Regions from separate parts of the Pseudoalteromonas sp. MER144-MNA-CIBAN-0113 genome, predicted to be linked through region 2. Evidence: predicted binding sites of a transcription regulator. Region 2 holds the regulator's gene; each other region holds the start of a gene.

What was found. Region 2 encodes MetJ, which represses methionine synthesis genes. Its sites were predicted from a motif close to TAGACGTCTAGACGTCTA; they were not measured.
Region 1: metK (methionine adenosyltransferase) is a predicted target of MetJ. The motif match lies at 2,522-2,539, and genes of this name have one in related genera.
Region 3: AAEY57_RS11685 (homoserine O-succinyltransferase) is a predicted target of MetJ. The motif match lies at 1,306-1,323, and genes of this name have one in related genera.

What each region holds. Positions count from the first base shown of each region.
Region 1 covers NZ_JBEOOG010000068.1:6,246-11,707, forward strand. The annotation lists gene ppnP (pyrimidine/purine nucleoside phosphorylase) at 1-80, opposite strand, end outside; gene tkt (transketolase) at 384-2,375, opposite strand; gene metK (methionine adenosyltransferase) at 2,641-3,792, shown strand; gene AAEY57_RS15210 (hypothetical protein) at 3,932-4,477, shown strand; gene AAEY57_RS15215 (5-formyltetrahydrofolate cyclo-ligase) at 4,496-5,092, shown strand; gene rpiA (ribose-5-phosphate isomerase RpiA) at 5,144-5,462, shown strand, end outside.
Region 2 covers NZ_JBEOOG010000007.1:17,022-22,483, forward strand. The annotation lists gene metL (bifunctional aspartate kinase/homoserine dehydrogenase II) at 1-561, opposite strand, end outside; gene metB (cystathionine gamma-synthase) at 611-1,858, opposite strand; gene metJ (met regulon transcriptional regulator MetJ) at 2,057-2,377, shown strand; gene AAEY57_RS03120 (malic enzyme-like NAD(P)-binding protein) at 2,446-3,687, opposite strand; gene rpmE (50S ribosomal protein L31) at 4,213-4,428, opposite strand; gene priA (primosomal protein N') at 4,659-5,462, shown strand, end outside.
Region 3 covers NZ_JBEOOG010000040.1:24,174-29,635, forward strand. The annotation lists gene ettA (energy-dependent translational throttle protein EttA) at 1-1,174, opposite strand, end outside; gene AAEY57_RS11685 (homoserine O-succinyltransferase) at 1,400-2,347, shown strand; gene AAEY57_RS11690 (homocysteine S-methyltransferase family protein) at 2,337-3,407, shown strand; gene metH (methionine synthase) at 3,418-5,462, shown strand, end outside.

The DNA.
Region 1 (5,462 bases), on a different contig from region 2:
ACCACGGTACGACTCGATACTTTACCGTCAAAATATACGTTGGCCTGTTTAACGACACTTACATTATCAAACTGAGACATCCTCACTCCTGTTTATTTAAGTTTATAATTTTAATTATGCTCACAGTGCCTGATACGAGAAAGGCTTGCAAGTTAAGTGCTTTGAAAATTACTCATTTAGAAGCCAAAAGGTTAAAAAATTAACGATTTTATAGGGAAATTTGCTTCGAGCAACGGGCTACGAGCTTCGAACAGATCTTTTGGTAATTTATGCACAAAGAGGACGAAGAGACGCTGCGCTTTAGAGGAAGTGATAAAAGTATAACTCATAAAAAAGCCCGCCCTGTTTACACAGCGCGGGCTTTTAAATGTTAAAGCAGTTGCTTAAAACAATGCGTTTGCTTTGTTAACGATGTTTTCTACGGTGAAGCCGAAGAATTCAAATAGCTCGTTAGCTGGTGCCGACTCACCAAAGGTGGTCATACCGACTACGGCGCCATTTAGACCTACGTACTTGTACCAGTAATCAGCAATACCCGCTTCAATCGCTACGCGACGTGAAACGCTTGCTGGTAATACGCTTTCTTTGTACTCAGGCGATTGATCTTCAAACGCATCAGTACACGGCATAGATACAACACGTACCTTTTTACCCTGCGCACGTAGCTCTTTCGCAGAGTCTTGCGCTAGTTGTACTTCAGAGCCGGTAGCAATAAGAATAAGCTCTGGGTTGCCGTCACAACTTAGGATGTAACCACCCTTTTTAACGTCGCTTAATTGCTGTGCATCACGTGCTTGTTGCTCTAAGCCTTGGCGAGTAAAGATTAATGATGTAGGACCGTCTTTACGTTCAATAGCTTGTTGCCATGCAATTGCCGACTCAACTTGGTCACATGGGCGCCAGTTGTAAAGGTTAGGCGTTAAACGCATGCTGGCAATTTGCTCTACTGGTTGGTGAGTTGGACCATCTTCACCTAAACCAATTGAATCGTGCGTGTATACAAAAATGCTTGGTTGCTTCATTAATGCAGCCATACGAACCGCATTGCGTGCGTATTCCATAAACATTAAGAACGTTGCACCGTAAGGAATAAAGCCTTTATGAAGTGCAATACCATTCATAATTGCCGACATACCAAACTCACGCACACCGTAGTAAACGTAGTTACCACTTGCATCGTCTGCCGTTAAGCCTTTAGAGCCATCCCAAATTGTTAAGTTTGAACCTGCTAAATCGGCAGAGCCACCCATAAACTCAGGTAGTAACGGGCCAAACGCGTTTAATGCATTTTGCGACGCTTTACGTGATGCAGGGTTTGCAGGGTTTGCTTGTAGCTCTTCAATGTACGCTTGTGACTTTTCAGCCCAATCAGCAGGTAATTCTGAATGTGTACGGCGTTTGTATTCTGCTGCAAGCTCTGGGTATGCTTTTTCGTATGCGGCAAATTTTTCGTCCCAGCTTGCTTCAAGCTGTTGACCTTTTTCTTTGTTATCCCACTGTGCATAAATATCTTCAGGGATTTCAAATGCATCGCCCGTCCAACCTAAAAACTCGCGAGATGCTTTAATTTCGTCATCACCTAGTGGTGCACCATGACAGTCGTGGCTACCTGATTTATTAGGTGAGCCATATCCAATTACTGTTTTACAACAAATTAGTGTTGGTTTGTCGGTCACGCTTTTTGCTTCGCTAATTGCAGCACTTACAGCATCGCTATCGTGGCCATCAACGTCGCTAATTACATGCCAGCCGTATGCTTTAAAACGTGCTGGTGTGTCATCGCTAAACCAGCCTTCAACTTCACCGTCGATTGAAATGCCGTTGTCATCCCAAAATGCCACTAACTTGCCTAGGCCTAATGTACCAGCAAGCGAACAGGCTTCATGAGAAATACCTTCCATTAAACAACCATCACCCATAAATGCGTAAGTGTGGTGATCAACAATGTCATGGCCTTCACGGTTAAATTGAGCGGCTAATGCTTTTTCAGCAATTGCCATACCTACGGCATTTGTGATCCCTTGACCTAATGGACCCGTAGTAGTCTCGATTCCTGGCGCATATCCATATTCTGGGTGGCCTGGTGTTTTAGAGTGCATTTGGCGGAAGTTTTTAATTTCGTCCAGTGGTAAATCATAACCACTTAAATGCAATAGAGAATAAATTAGCATTGAACCGTGACCATTTGAGAGTATAAATCGATCTCGGTCAGCCCACTCTGGATTTGTTGGGTTATGTTTTAGATAATCGCGCCATAATACTTCTGCGATATCAGCCATGCCCATAGGGGCTCCAGGGTGACCAGATTTGGCCTTTTGTACTGCGTCCATTGACAAGACGCGAATAGCATTTGCAAGTTCTTTGCGAGATGGCATGAATTCTCCTACCTTTATATGTATTTGCGCGGGTATTTATATACCTCCATTCTTACTTATTGTAGGGGCTGTGTGCAATTAAAAACCCATAAAAATAGGACATTATGAATATTTTTTAAGAACCATTTACTATTAGATATTTTATTTAGACGTCTAGGCGTAAAAAAACTATGCAAGTTCACTTGTTTTAGATAAAATACGCGCCTTAATTTTTTAGCGCTAATACCGACGTTTGTGAAGCGCAATATTTGTGAGCATAATTACAATGGCAAAACATTTATTTACTTCTGAATCTGTTTCTGAAGGTCATCCGGATAAAATCGCCGATCAAATTTCTGATGCGGTACTTGATGCTATCCTAGAGCAAGACTCTCATGCCCGTGTAGCGTGTGAAACTTACGTTAAAACCGGTATGGTTATGGTTGGTGGTGAAATCACTACTAGCGCATGGGTTGATATCGAAGAAATTACACGTAAAACAGTACGTGAAATTGGTTACACACACTCAGATATGGGCTTTGATGCCGATTCGTGTGCAATTTTAAACACTATTGGTAAACAGTCTCCAGACATAAATCAAGGTGTTGACCGTACAAGCCCTGAAGAGCAAGGCGCTGGCGACCAAGGCTTAATGTTTGGTTACGCATGTAACGAAACTGAAGTATTAATGCCTGCTCCAATTACTTATTCTCACCGTTTAGTGCAGCGTCAAGCTGAAGTTCGTAAAAGCGGCGAGCTTAACTGGTTACGTCCAGATGCAAAATCACAAGTTACATTTGCATACGAAAATGGCAAGCCAGTAGGTATTGATGCCGTCGTACTTTCTACTCAGCACAGCGAAGATGTATCGCAAAATGACTTAGTAGAAGCGGTAATGGAAACAATTATTAAGCCAGTACTTCCTGCTGAGCTTATTACTAGCGCAACTAAATTTTTCATTAACCCAACGGGTCGTTTTGTTATTGGTGGCCCAATGGGTGACTGTGGTTTAACTGGTCGTAAAATCATTGTAGATACATACGGTGGCATGGCTCGTCACGGTGGTGGTGCTTTCTCTGGTAAAGATCCATCAAAAGTTGACCGCTCAGCGGCTTATGCTGCACGTTACGTTGCTAAAAACATTGTTGCTGCAGGCCTTGCTGATAAGTGTGAACTTCAAGTGTCTTACGCTATTGGTGTTGCAGAGCCTACTTCTATCAGTGTTGAAACATTTGGCACAGGTAAATTAGAAGAAGCGCGTTTAATTGAACTTATTCGTGAACACTTTGACTTACGCCCTTACGGTCTAATTCAAATGCTTGACCTTGAGCGCCCTATTTATCTTCCAACAGCGGCTTACGGCCACTTTGGTCGTGACGAATTCCCATGGGAACGCACAGATAAAGCAGACGCACTTCGTGCAGCAGCTGGGCTATAAGCCACTTAGCTAATATTTAAACGGCCCTTTTTAGGGCCGTTTTGCTATGTGTATTAAGTTAGTCGTAAAACAGTCTCGAACTGTTTAACATTTTAGGTATATACTCTGCTTATACAATAAAGCGTATTAGGGATAAAAAATGGCCGACAATTTTCGTGTTATATTTGTAGGACTTGCAGAAGGTGCAGACAGCCAAGCAGTGACCACTGCACTGACAGAAAAGCTGAAAACCTCGCCAGAAAAAGTGGCTGCTTTTTTTGATGGCAAACCGTTATTTGCCCCTTGCCCCAAAGATAAAGCACTCAAGCAAGCTAAGTTACTTTCAACGCTGGGGATTAAAAGCAAACTTCAGCAAGCTGCCGCTACACAAACGGCACCTCAAACAGCTTACGACAGCCAGCGAGATCAGCGCTTATTTGACGCCCTAGATTACATTACCAGTAGCCTAATTCGCCTTGAAGAAAAACTAGAAGATATTGAGCAACGCCTCCCTGAAGTTGAATTATCATTACCTGATGAAAACAATGAAGTATGGGAAGATGACGATTTAATGCTAGATGAGCCACTCTCTACTGAGCCCAAAAAACGCGGCAACCTTGTTTTATATTCGCTGATTTCTACAGCCGTAATATTGCTTATTGTACTTGCTACGTACTTATTATTTCCTAATTTATTCTCTTTTTAATTACGGTTAAGTTATTTAATGAGTAATAATCGCGCACAAATAAGACACGATATTCGTAAAGCACGTAATAACCTATCAAAAAACCAGCAAGAATTAGCCGCCGAATCGCTTAAAGTGAATTTTATTCAACACTTAAAAAGCATAAATCCGGCCAAAAAAAGCCATATCGCGCTTTATTTAAGTAATGATGGAGAATTAGATACATCATTGTTAATTAATGAATTATGGAACACTGACCAGGCTATTTACCTGCCCATAATCCATCCATTTAATGGGGCTAATTTACTATTTCAACGCTATGAAAAAAACTCACCCATGAGAGCAAATCGCTATGGTATCTTGGAGCCTAAGCTGAATTGCTCTCAAATATGCCCATTACCTGAGCTTGATTACGTTTTAATGCCATTAGTGGCATTTGATAAATTTGGTAATCGCCTTGGAATGGGAGGTGGGTTTTACGATAGAACATTCGCACGTTTATACGAACAACATTGGCAACAACCGCAACTTATTGGCCTCGCACATGCGTGCCAACAAGTCGATGAGTTACCGATTGAATCGTGGGATGTACCACTAAAAACGATCATAACACCCGATAAAACCTACTGTTGGTAACAACTAATCTTGTAAACTAACAGCTATTTTGACACCAATGAGCAGACAACAATGACACAAGATGAATTAAAAAAAGCAGCTGCGTGGGCTGCACTCGAGTTTGTAAAAGAAAACACCATAGTAGGTGTAGGTACAGGCTCAACCGTTAATCACTTTATTGATGCCCTAGGCACAGTTAAAGACACCATCGTTGGTGCAGTATCAAGTTCAGAAGCATCTACAGCACGCTTAAAAGAGCTTGGCATAGAAGTGTTTGAGCTTAACGATGTAGCGGCACTCGACGTATACGTTGATGGCGCAGATGAAATTAACGCCCTAAACGAAATGATTAAAGGCGGCGGAGCGGCGCTTACCCGTGAAAAAATAGTAG
Region 2 (5,462 bases):
TGTTTCACCATGTAAATCAGCCGCAATAAACCCCGTAACTACATTAATTTTACTCGTCTGTATGGCTTTTAAGCACTGCTGCTGATTATTAGCATGCTGCAGCTGTCCGGCATCTAACGTAAATAACTGCCTAGCGTCATGGGCACAAGCGCTAACGTTAAGCTGTTCTAAGTAAGCGCTTAGTAACCTTGCAGACCACAATTCACCATGTGCTAATAACGCAGCTTCAGCTAATGTTCCTTGCTTAGCCTGCTTGGTAATAATACTGAGCTCAGTTTCAAGTAAATCAAGCGCATGGTGCTTAGCGTTAGCTATTAATAATTGCTCAATCAGAGCTATTTGATGGTTACTCAATAGCAATACAATATCAGCAATAGCTTGAGTGTCTTGCTGTTGATAGCTTTGCCACAGTTTAACTAAGGTATCGGTGGTTTTACCGGCAGCCGATACCACCACACAATCCCCAGCTTGAGCATGAGTTAAAATAATATTTGCGACACTTTTAAAGCGATCCGCTGAGCTTAAACTCGAACCACCAAATTTATGAACCTGATTTACCATATTAATACCGACTCGCATTTATGTTTTGTATTTTGAAGATTGGTATGCGCTACCATAACGCCGGATGCGCCGCGTTTAACTTTGCTGAACCAAATGATTCACTAGCACCACTTTTTGCCGATAGGCCGGGATCGGCTTGTCCTGGGCGCACCAAATTAAATACCCTGTCTAAGTCAGCGAGTAAATCATTTACATCTTCAATACCCACCGAAATACGAATAAGCGTGTCGCCTACTCCGGCTTCTGCACGCGCGGTTGCGTCCATGCCGGCGTGGGTCATAGTCGCAGGGTGACAAATTAAACTTTCTACTCCACCTAATGATTCCGCTAAGCTAAATTCATTTAAGCGCGTTAAAAACGCTGCAGCATCGTTTATATCGCCTTTTATATCAAAGCTAACCATAGCACCAAAGCCAAGCTGCTGCGCCTTAGCTAGCGCATGTTGAGGGTGTGATTCAAGACCTGGGTAGTAAACTTGGGCAACAAACTGGGAGCGTTCTAAATACTGTGCAATGGCGAGTGCACTTTCTTGGTGTTGCCTTAAACGCACGTTTAAAGTACGTAAGCCTCTGAGCGTTAAATAGCTATCAAATGGCGCGCCGGTGATGCCAATGTTATTTGCCCACCACGCTAACTCTTCACCTAACTCAGCAGTCGCTGCGATAACCGCGCCACCAACAACGTCTGAATGGCCATTGATATATTTTGTGGTTGAGTGCACCACAATATCAGCGCCAAACTTAATCGGGTTTTGTAATGCTGGCGATAAAAATGTGTTGTCGGCGGCAACCAGTGCACCACACTGTTTAGCTGTATCAGTTACCGCTTTAATATCTGTTAAGCGTAAAATAGGATTGCTAGGTGTTTCAATCCAAATCAGCTTAGGTTTAATAGCAAGGATGCGTGTCAAACTGTCGCTTTTGGTAAAATCGACCACTTCTAGTTTTAATAAGCCGCGCTTTTCTAGCGAAGTAAATAAGCGATAGCTGCCACCATAACAGTCATGAGGGATCACTAACGTATCGTCACTATTAAGTAATTGTGTTGTTAGGTGAACGGCTGCCATGCCTGTTGCGGTAATAATGCCTTTAGCGCCACCTTCAAGCTCCGTGAGCGCCTCAGCCAAAATGTCACGATTAGGGTTACCACTGCGGCCATAATCATATTGACGCTTTGTATCAAAGTCAGCAAATGAGTAAGTTGTTGATAAATAAAGCGGTGGAACAACCGCACCATGCTGTTTGTCGGCTTCTATTCCACTACGAACAGCAATTGTTGCCTTATTTTTTTCACTCATTTTCGCTACCTTTACTAATTTGGATGTTTAGACGTCTAAAAGGTAGCGCATGCAATTTAAGATGTCAAAACATTTAAATGTCTAGATAGCTAAATAACTAGTATTTGACTATCTTTTTTAAACCGATAGAATTTCACGCATATTTACACGCTTTGATGCTGTGTGAGCAATTTATAATCTGAGGCAACGATACATCTTATGGCTAAATGGAATGGTGAATATATTCACCCATACGCAGAACACGGGAAAAAATCCGAACAAGTAAAGAAGATCACCGTTTCGATCCCGCTAAATGTATTAAAAGTATTAACTGATGAACGTACTCGTCGTCAAATAAACAACTTACGTCATGCAACAAATAGCGAGCTTTTATGCGAAGCGTTTTTGCATGCGTTTACCGGGCAACCGCTGCCTAATGATGATGATTTGCGTAAAGATAACGCAGAAAAAGTACCTGAAGAAGTGAAGAAAATAATGCAAGAAATGGGACTAGAAGTGCCTATTTTAAATGAAGACTAGAAGGGTCTTTATACAAAAAAACCTCAGCAAATGCTGAGGTTTTTTTTGCGCTAATTTATACTTAACAATTACGCCATGTAGTTTTCTGGCATATCAATTTGTGCAACGCCAGAGTCTACCGCCGCCTGCGCAACCGCTTTAGCTATACGTGGTAACAAACGTGGATCCATTGGTTTTGGTATAATATATTTAGCACCAAACTCTAATTTGTCGATGCCTGCGGCAGTAAGCACTTCAGTCGGTACGGGCTCTTTAGCAATACTACGAATTGCTTCTACAGCAGCAATTTTCATCTCGTCGTTTATTTCACTGGCACGTACATCTAACGCACCACGGAAAATAAACGGAAAACACAATACGTTATTAACTTGATTCGGATAATCAGAGCGACCTGTAGCCATAATTAAATCGTTACGTGCAGCGTGTGCTAATTGCGGATCGATTTCAGGATCGGGGTTTGAACAAGCAAATACCACGGGTCTATCAGCCATTAATTTTAAATCTTCAGGGGCTAATAAATTAGGGCCCGATACACCCACAAACACATCGGCATCTTCAATTACATCTTGTAAAGTACGTTTATCGGTATTGTTTGCAAATAATTGCTTATATTCATTCAAGTCATCACGACGCGTATGAATAACTCCTTTGCGATCTAACATATAAATATGTTCACGCAACGCGCCACATTTAATTAAAAGCTCCATACAGGCAACAGCTGCAGCGCCGGCACCTAAACATACAATAATTGCATCTTCAATTGCTTTGCCCTGTACTTCCAGCGCGTTTAGCATACCCGCAGCCGTTACAATAGCCGTACCATGCTGATCATCATGAAAAACAGGAATGCTACAACGCTCTATAAGCGCTTTTTCTATTTCAAAACACTCGGGCGCTTTAATATCTTCTAAATTAATTCCACCAAAAGTGTCGGCAATATTAGCCACCGTGTTAATAAAGTCTTCGGTAGTACGGTGCTTAACTTCAATATCTATAGAGTCTAACCCTGCAAAACGCTTAAATAGTAGCGCTTTACCTTCCATAACGGGTTTTGAAGCCAGTGGACCTAAATTACCTAAGCCTAAAATTGCGGTGCCGTTAGTAATAACCGCAACCATATTTCCTTTACCAGTATATTTGTAGGCATTTGCTGGATCAGCGGCAATTTCACGAACAGGTTCTGCGACACCGGGGCTGTATGCGAGCGCGAGGTCTTTAACCGTCTCAGCGGGCTTGGTCAGCTCAATACTGATTTTACCTGGAACGGGATGGGCATGGTAATGTAGTGCTTGTTCACGAAAATCTGACATAACGCGATTATATCCTGCAATTTAAGTTAAAGTGAGAGGTAGTTTTAATCTACGATACCTTTATTATTTTTAAATTCCAAGCAATATCAGGTCTATCCTGTTATATGCTAGAACTGTTAATTTTAAGTGATTTATCAGCAACTTCCCTAGATTATCCTGACATTTTTAAAATATAAATTCGTCATAAAAATGAAAAACACAGGTACTTTTTGCCCTTGTTCTATTTTTATAAAGCGTATTTTTTAGTCTTAAATTAAAATAGTGAAATACCGAATTTTATTTAACTTTAAACACAAATAACCTCACGTTACCTGCATTTGAGTACCATCTTTAAAGTTTAACAAATAAAAATATAGAGAATATTGGCTGTTTTGTCTGCAAATGTTTATGCATACTCAGAATAAGAACAGGAAATAGTTATGCAAAAAAAATAAATACAAAATTGCTAAGAAAGCAGGTAGGAAAGTAAATTTTGGCCACAAAAAAAGCACCCTAAGGTGCTTTTTTTTACATAGAAACAAAAAATTATTTTTTGCTGCTAAGTGCACCGAAGCGCTTGTTGAAGCGATCAACACGGCCGCCAGTGTCTAAAATCTTTTGCTTACCAGTGTAAAACGGGTGACACGCAGAACATACGTCTAAGTGAATGTCTTTACACAGAGTAGAACGAGTTTCGAATTTGTTTCCGCATGAACAAGTTGCAGAAATTACTTCGTACTTAGGGTGAATACCTTCTTTCATAGGAACCTCTAGTTAAGGCCGCATCGCTCTCCAAACCCGAAGTCTGGCACCATACGTCGTTAAAACAAATTTATTGGTCGCGAATTTTATCCAACAACCCGCACGCACACAAGCTTTAATTACCCTTTTTGCTAAAAAGTCGGCAAACACCTATCCATTACTGATTTGTCGGTAGGCTTTTAATGCTATTTTTAGTACATTAAACCATTACGTTAATTGGTTGAGTTGTTATGCGTTTTGCTGAAGTTGCAATAAAAGTCCCCTTGCCTCGCACCTTTGATTATAAAGTGGATGAGCAATTAGTACCGCTGACTCAATTACAGCCTGGTATGCGCGTGTTAGTCCCTTTTGGTAATCAACGTAAAGTAGCGGTTATTCTTAGCTTAAAAGCGGAAACAGCAGTCCCCGAAGGCAAAATAAAATCTATTATTGAAGTTATTGACGACTCACCGGTGTTATCTGCGCAGCATTTAGAGCTACTGAAATTTACAGCGCGTTATTATTGCTATCCACTCGGTGAAACTATTCATATTGCATTGCCCAGTGCACTGCGCCAAGGTGAGTGCCCTGATAAAACCAGTATAAACATGGTGACATTAAGCGAAAAGGGGGCACTTTTACCGTCTTTAAAAGCTAAAACACAGCTTAATTTGCTTAAGCAATTATCAGCATCCGGTAAATCATCATTAACCGAACTCAAAGCCCTCGGGTTTAATAAAAAAACCATTGATACCCTTTTAGATAAAGAGCTAATAATTCAAACCATTGAGCACGACAATCAATGGCAACATACCTCGCCAACGGTTGGCAGCAAACCCCGTTTAAATAAAGAGCAAGCCATTGCCTGCACTGCAATTAATCAAAGTACGGGGTTTAATAGCTTTTTGCTAGAAGGTGTCACTGGCAGCGGAAAAACCGAAGTTTACCTGCAATGCCTAGAAGAAGTATTAAAACGTGGCGAACAGGCGTTAGTGCTCGTTCCTGAAATCGGGCTAACGCCTCAAACGGTCAATCGTTTTAGACGTCGCTTTCCT
Region 3 (5,462 bases), on a different contig from region 2:
CCAGTTCCACTGTTTCACCAATGCTGATATTACCGCTATCTGGCTGCTCTTCACCGCTTAACATTTTAAATAGCGTTGATTTACCTGCACCATTGGCACCAATAATACCCACAATAGCGCCCTTAGGCATGCTAAAGCTTAAGTCATCAATTAAAACGCGGTCGCCAAAGCTTTTATGTAAGTTGTTTACTTCTAATACTTGGTCACCTAAACGTGGGCCAGGTGGAATAAACAATTCATTGGTTTCGTTACGTTTTTGGTAATCAGACTGTTGTAGTTCGCTAAACTGCGCCATACGTGCTTTTGACTTAGCTTGACGACCTTTAGGGTTTGAACGTACCCATTCAAGTTCTTGTGCAATTGATTTTTGACGTGCTTTTTCAGATTTTTGCTCTTGTTGTAAGCGGGCATCTTTTTGCTCAAGCCAAGACGAGTAATTACCTTCCCACGGAATACCTTCACCACGGTCAAGCTCTAAAATCCAGCCAGCAACATTATCAAGGAAGTAACGGTCATGCGTTACTGCCACAACGGTGCCTTCGTAGTCATGTAAGAAGCGCTCTAACCAGGCAACCGACTCAGCATCTAAGTGGTTAGTTGGTTCATCGAGAATCAGCATATCTGGTTTTTCAAGTAACAAACGACAAATAGCAACACGACGGCGCTCACCACCCGATAGGTGCTCAATTTTAGCATCCCACTCAGGTAAACGAAGTGCATCGGCAGCACGCTCTAATACGTTATCGATATTATGACCATCATGCGCTTGAATAATCGCTTCTAATTCACCTTGCTCTTTAGCCAGTGCGTCAAAGTCAGCGCCTTCCATTGCGTATTCGTTATACACTTCGTCAAGGCGGTTAAGGGCATGTTTTACTTCACCCACAGCTTCTTCAACAATTTCACGAACTGTTTTGCTTTCGTCCAAAACAGGCTCTTGCGGCAAGTAACCAATTTTAGTGCCTGGTTGAGGGCGAGCTTCACCTTCAAAATCTTCATCAACACCTGCCATAATGCGTAGTAATGATGATTTACCAGAACCATTTAGACCTAGCACACCAATTTTTGCACCAGGGAAAAAATGCAACGAAATATCTTTTAAGATAGTGCGTTTTGGTGGTACAACCTTAGATACTCGACTCATCGAGAATATAAACTTATCAGGTAAAACCATGGAAGAAGCCTTCAAATAATAATAAAAATTTCAATGCTGTATTGTAGTGGCTCACAGGTGAAACAGTCAACGAATGGCACTGTTTTAAAGTACATATTCAATTTATACAAACCACGTGAATAAATTTCATTTAGACATCTATACATCTAGAGGTTGATATTTTTCACATTCTGTTCATAATGAGAGCGTATTAATTCTCGGTTTTTATGAGCAGGAGCTTTAAGAATGCCAATTACAGTAGAAGACGAATTGCCAGCTATTGCACGTTTACGTCATGAAAACGTGTTTGTAATGCCAAAAACGCGTGCAAAAACGCAAGAAATACGCCCTATGCGTTTGGCTATTCTTAATCTTATGCCTAATAAAGTAGAAACCGAAGTTCAGTTTATTCGCTTGTTGGCTAACTCTCCGCTGCAAGTAAATGTAGAGCTACTGCGCCTTGACACGCATCGTAGCAGTAGTAACTCAGAGCAACACTTAGATACCTTTTATCGTTACTTTTCAGAAGTGAAAAAAAATAATTACGATGCACTATTAATTACCGGTGCGCCTTTGGCACATTTAGAGTATGAAGAAGTGGCGTATTGGGAAGAATTCAAAGTGATTATTGATTGGGCCGAGCAGCATGTAACTTCTACTTTGTTTTCGTGCTGGGCTGCCCACGCGGCTTTATATCACCGTTATAATTTAAAGCGCGATTTAAAAGAAAATAAACTGTGTGGGGTGTTTACCCATCAATGCTACTTTGCCCATGGTGCACTTACCCGCGGCTTTGACGATACCTTTTTAGTGCCGCACTCACGTTATGGCCACATAGATATAGATAAAATAAACGCTTGTGAAGAGCTGGTGGTATTAGCGGGCTCTGAACGAGTCGGGGCTTATTTACTTAAAAATAAATCGGGCAGCCAAGTATTTATTACCGGCCACCCAGAATACGATGCCGACAGTTTAAAAGCCGAATATGAGCGCGATTTACAAAAAAGCCCTGATGCGCCAAAGCCCGAAAACTATTTTCCTGATGACGATACCAGCAAGCAACCGTCTAAAACATGGCAAAGTCACGCGTTTTTACTGTTTTCAAACTGGTTAAATTATTACGTTTACCAAACCACACCCTATGATATTAACTTAGTTAGCCAAGACGTAAGGACTAACAACTATGCCGAGTAATCCTCAAAACAATAAGCATCAAGAGCTAAGTGCTACGCTCAAACAGCGCATTTTAATTTTAGATGGTGCAATGGGAACCATGATCCAAACGCATAAGCTTGAAGAGCAAGACTACCGGGGTGAACGTTTTAAAGATTGGCACGTGCTTATTAAAGGTAATAACGATTTATTAAGTCTAACCAAGCCTGAAATTATTACTGATATACACCGCAGCTTTTTAGCCGCCGGTGCCGATATTATCGAAACCAACACCTTTAACTCGACTACCATTTCGATGGAAGATTACGACATGTCGAGCATAAGCCGTGAAGTTAATTTAGAGTCAGCTAAGTTAGCCCGTGCTGTATGTGATGAATTTAGCGCTAAAACCCCAGAAAAACCGCGCTATGTAGCAGGCGTTTTAGGGCCAACGTCTAAAACCTGTTCGTTATCGCCGGATGTAAACGACCCCGGCTATCGTAATATCACCTTTGATAAATTAGTGACTGCGTATGTGGAGTCGACCCTTGCACTTATGGAAGGCGGTGTAGATATTATTTTAATCGAAACAATATTCGACACGCTTAATGCAAAAGCCGCCTCATTCGCGGTAGAAGAAGCGTTTGAACAAGCAGGGCGTACATTACCAGTGATGATATCAGGCACTATCACCGACGCCTCAGGCCGCACGCTTTCAGGGCAAACCACCGAAGCATTTTATAACTCTATTCGCCATATTAAGCCGCTTTCAATTGGCTTAAATTGCGCGCTAGGGCCAGATTTACTACGCCAATACGTTGAAGAGCTATCACGCGTGTGCGAAACCTTTGTTTCTGTTCACCCTAATGCGGGCTTACCCAATGAGTTCGGAGAATACGATTTAGAAGCAGACGACATGGCAAAAGAGATCATAGATTGGGGTAAATCGGGCTTTATTAATATTGTTGGCGGTTGCTGCGGCACTACGCCTGCGCACATTCGTGCCTTTGCCAAAGGGCTTGAAGGAACAGCACCACGAAAATTACCAGAGCTTGAAGTGCGCATGCGTTTATCAGGCCTAGAAGCCTGTAACTTAAATTAAGGAGCCGCCAATGACCCAACAAATTGCAGTATTTACCAATGTCGGCGAGCGTACTAACGTAACTGGCTCGGCCATGTTTAAACGTTTGATCATGGAAGAGGACTACGAGACCGCCCTGAATGTGGCCCGCGAACAAGTAGAAAATGGCGCACAGGTTATTGATATCAACATGGACGAAGCCATGCTGGACTCAAAAGCGGCCATGGTTAAGTTTTTAAACTTAATTGCCTCAGAGCCTGATATTTCTAAAGTACCTATAATGGTCGACTCCTCAAAGTGGGAAGTCATCGAAGCAGGCTTAAAGTGTATTCAAGGCAAGGCCATTGTTAACTCCATTTCACTTAAAGAGGGTGAAGAGCCGTTTATTCGCCAAGCTAAAATTATAAAACGCTTTGGCGCCGCGGCTGTTGTGATGGCGTTTGATACCGAAGGTCAAGCCGATACCGCCGATCGTAAGTTTGAAATTTGTGAGCGCAGCTACCGTATTTTGGTCGACGAAATTGGCTTCCCGCCAGAAGACATTATATTTGACCCCAACATATTTGCCGTTGCCACCGGTATAGAAGAGCACGACAACTACGCCGTAGAATTTATTGAAGGCACCCGCCGTATTAAGCAAAATTTACCGCACTGTAAAGTGTCGGGTGGGGTGTCAAACGTATCGTTCTCGTTTAGAGGTAATAACCCAGTACGTGAAGCGATTCACTCGGTGTTTTTATACCATGCTATAAAAGCGGGTATGGATATGGGCATAGTAAACGCAGGGCAGCTTGCGGTTTACGACGACATCCCCGAGGAACTTCGCAAAGCCGTAGAAGATGTAATTCTTAACACCGACCCCGGTGCTGGCGAGCGCCTTGTTGAACTTGCGCCTAAATATTCAGGCATGGCACAAGCTGAGCGGGTAGAAGATTTAGAATGGCGCACTTGGTCGGTTGAAAAACGCCTAGAGCATGCCCTAGTAAAAGGCATAACCACCTTTATAGATGAAGACACAGAAGAGTGCCGTGCTGGCGCAGATAAACCTATTCACGTCATTGAAGGGCCACTCATGGACGGCATGAACGTGGTTGGGGATTTATTTGGCGCGGGTAAAATGTTTTTACCTCAAGTGGTTAAATCGGCCCGTGTAATGAAACGCGCGGTCGCCTACCTTGACCCATTCATTGAAGCCGAAAAAGAAGAGGGCGCGACCAACGGTAAAATTGTTATGGCCACCGTAAAAGGCGACGTGCACGACATAGGTAAAAACATCGTAGGCGTAGTACTGCAATGCAATAACTACGAAGTAATCGACCTTGGGGTAATGGTGCCAGCAGATAAAATACTGCAAACCGCGATTGACGAAAAAGCCGATATTATAGGCCTTTCGGGCTTAATTACTCCGTCGCTTGATGAAATGGTACATGTTGCCAAAGAAATGAAACGTCGTGGCTTTGAGCTACCACTCATGATTGGTGGGGCAACCACCTCAAAAGCCCATACTGCTGTAAAAATTGAGCCGCAATATGACAAAGGCGTGGTGTATGTAAATAACGCCAGCCGCGCCGTGGGTGTGGTTTCTAACTTATTGTCGAAAGAGCATAAAACTGAATTTTTAGCAAAAACCAGCGCTGAATATGTGAAAGTACGCGAGCAGCAAGCACGCAAAAAGCCACGTTCAAAACCGGTTACTATTCAACGTGCCCGCGATAACGCCGCCAAGCTTGATTGGGATAATTACACCCCACCGGTGCCGAAAAAGCTGGGCGTGACAGAGTTTAAAAATGTCTCGATCAAGACGCTTCGTAAATACATAGACTGGACGCCATACTTTATGACCTGGTCAATCGCGGGTAAATACCCACGTATCATGACCGATGAAGTGGTTGGCGAGCAGGCGCAAAGCTTATTTAAAGACGCCAACGACATGCTCGATGAACTTGAAAAGTCAGGCAGTTTACAGCCATTAGGTGTTATTGGTTTATTCCCTGCAAACCGCGTGGGCGATGACATAGAAATTTACACCGACGAAACGCGCAAAGAGCTATTAACTACCTCATGCCATTTACGTCA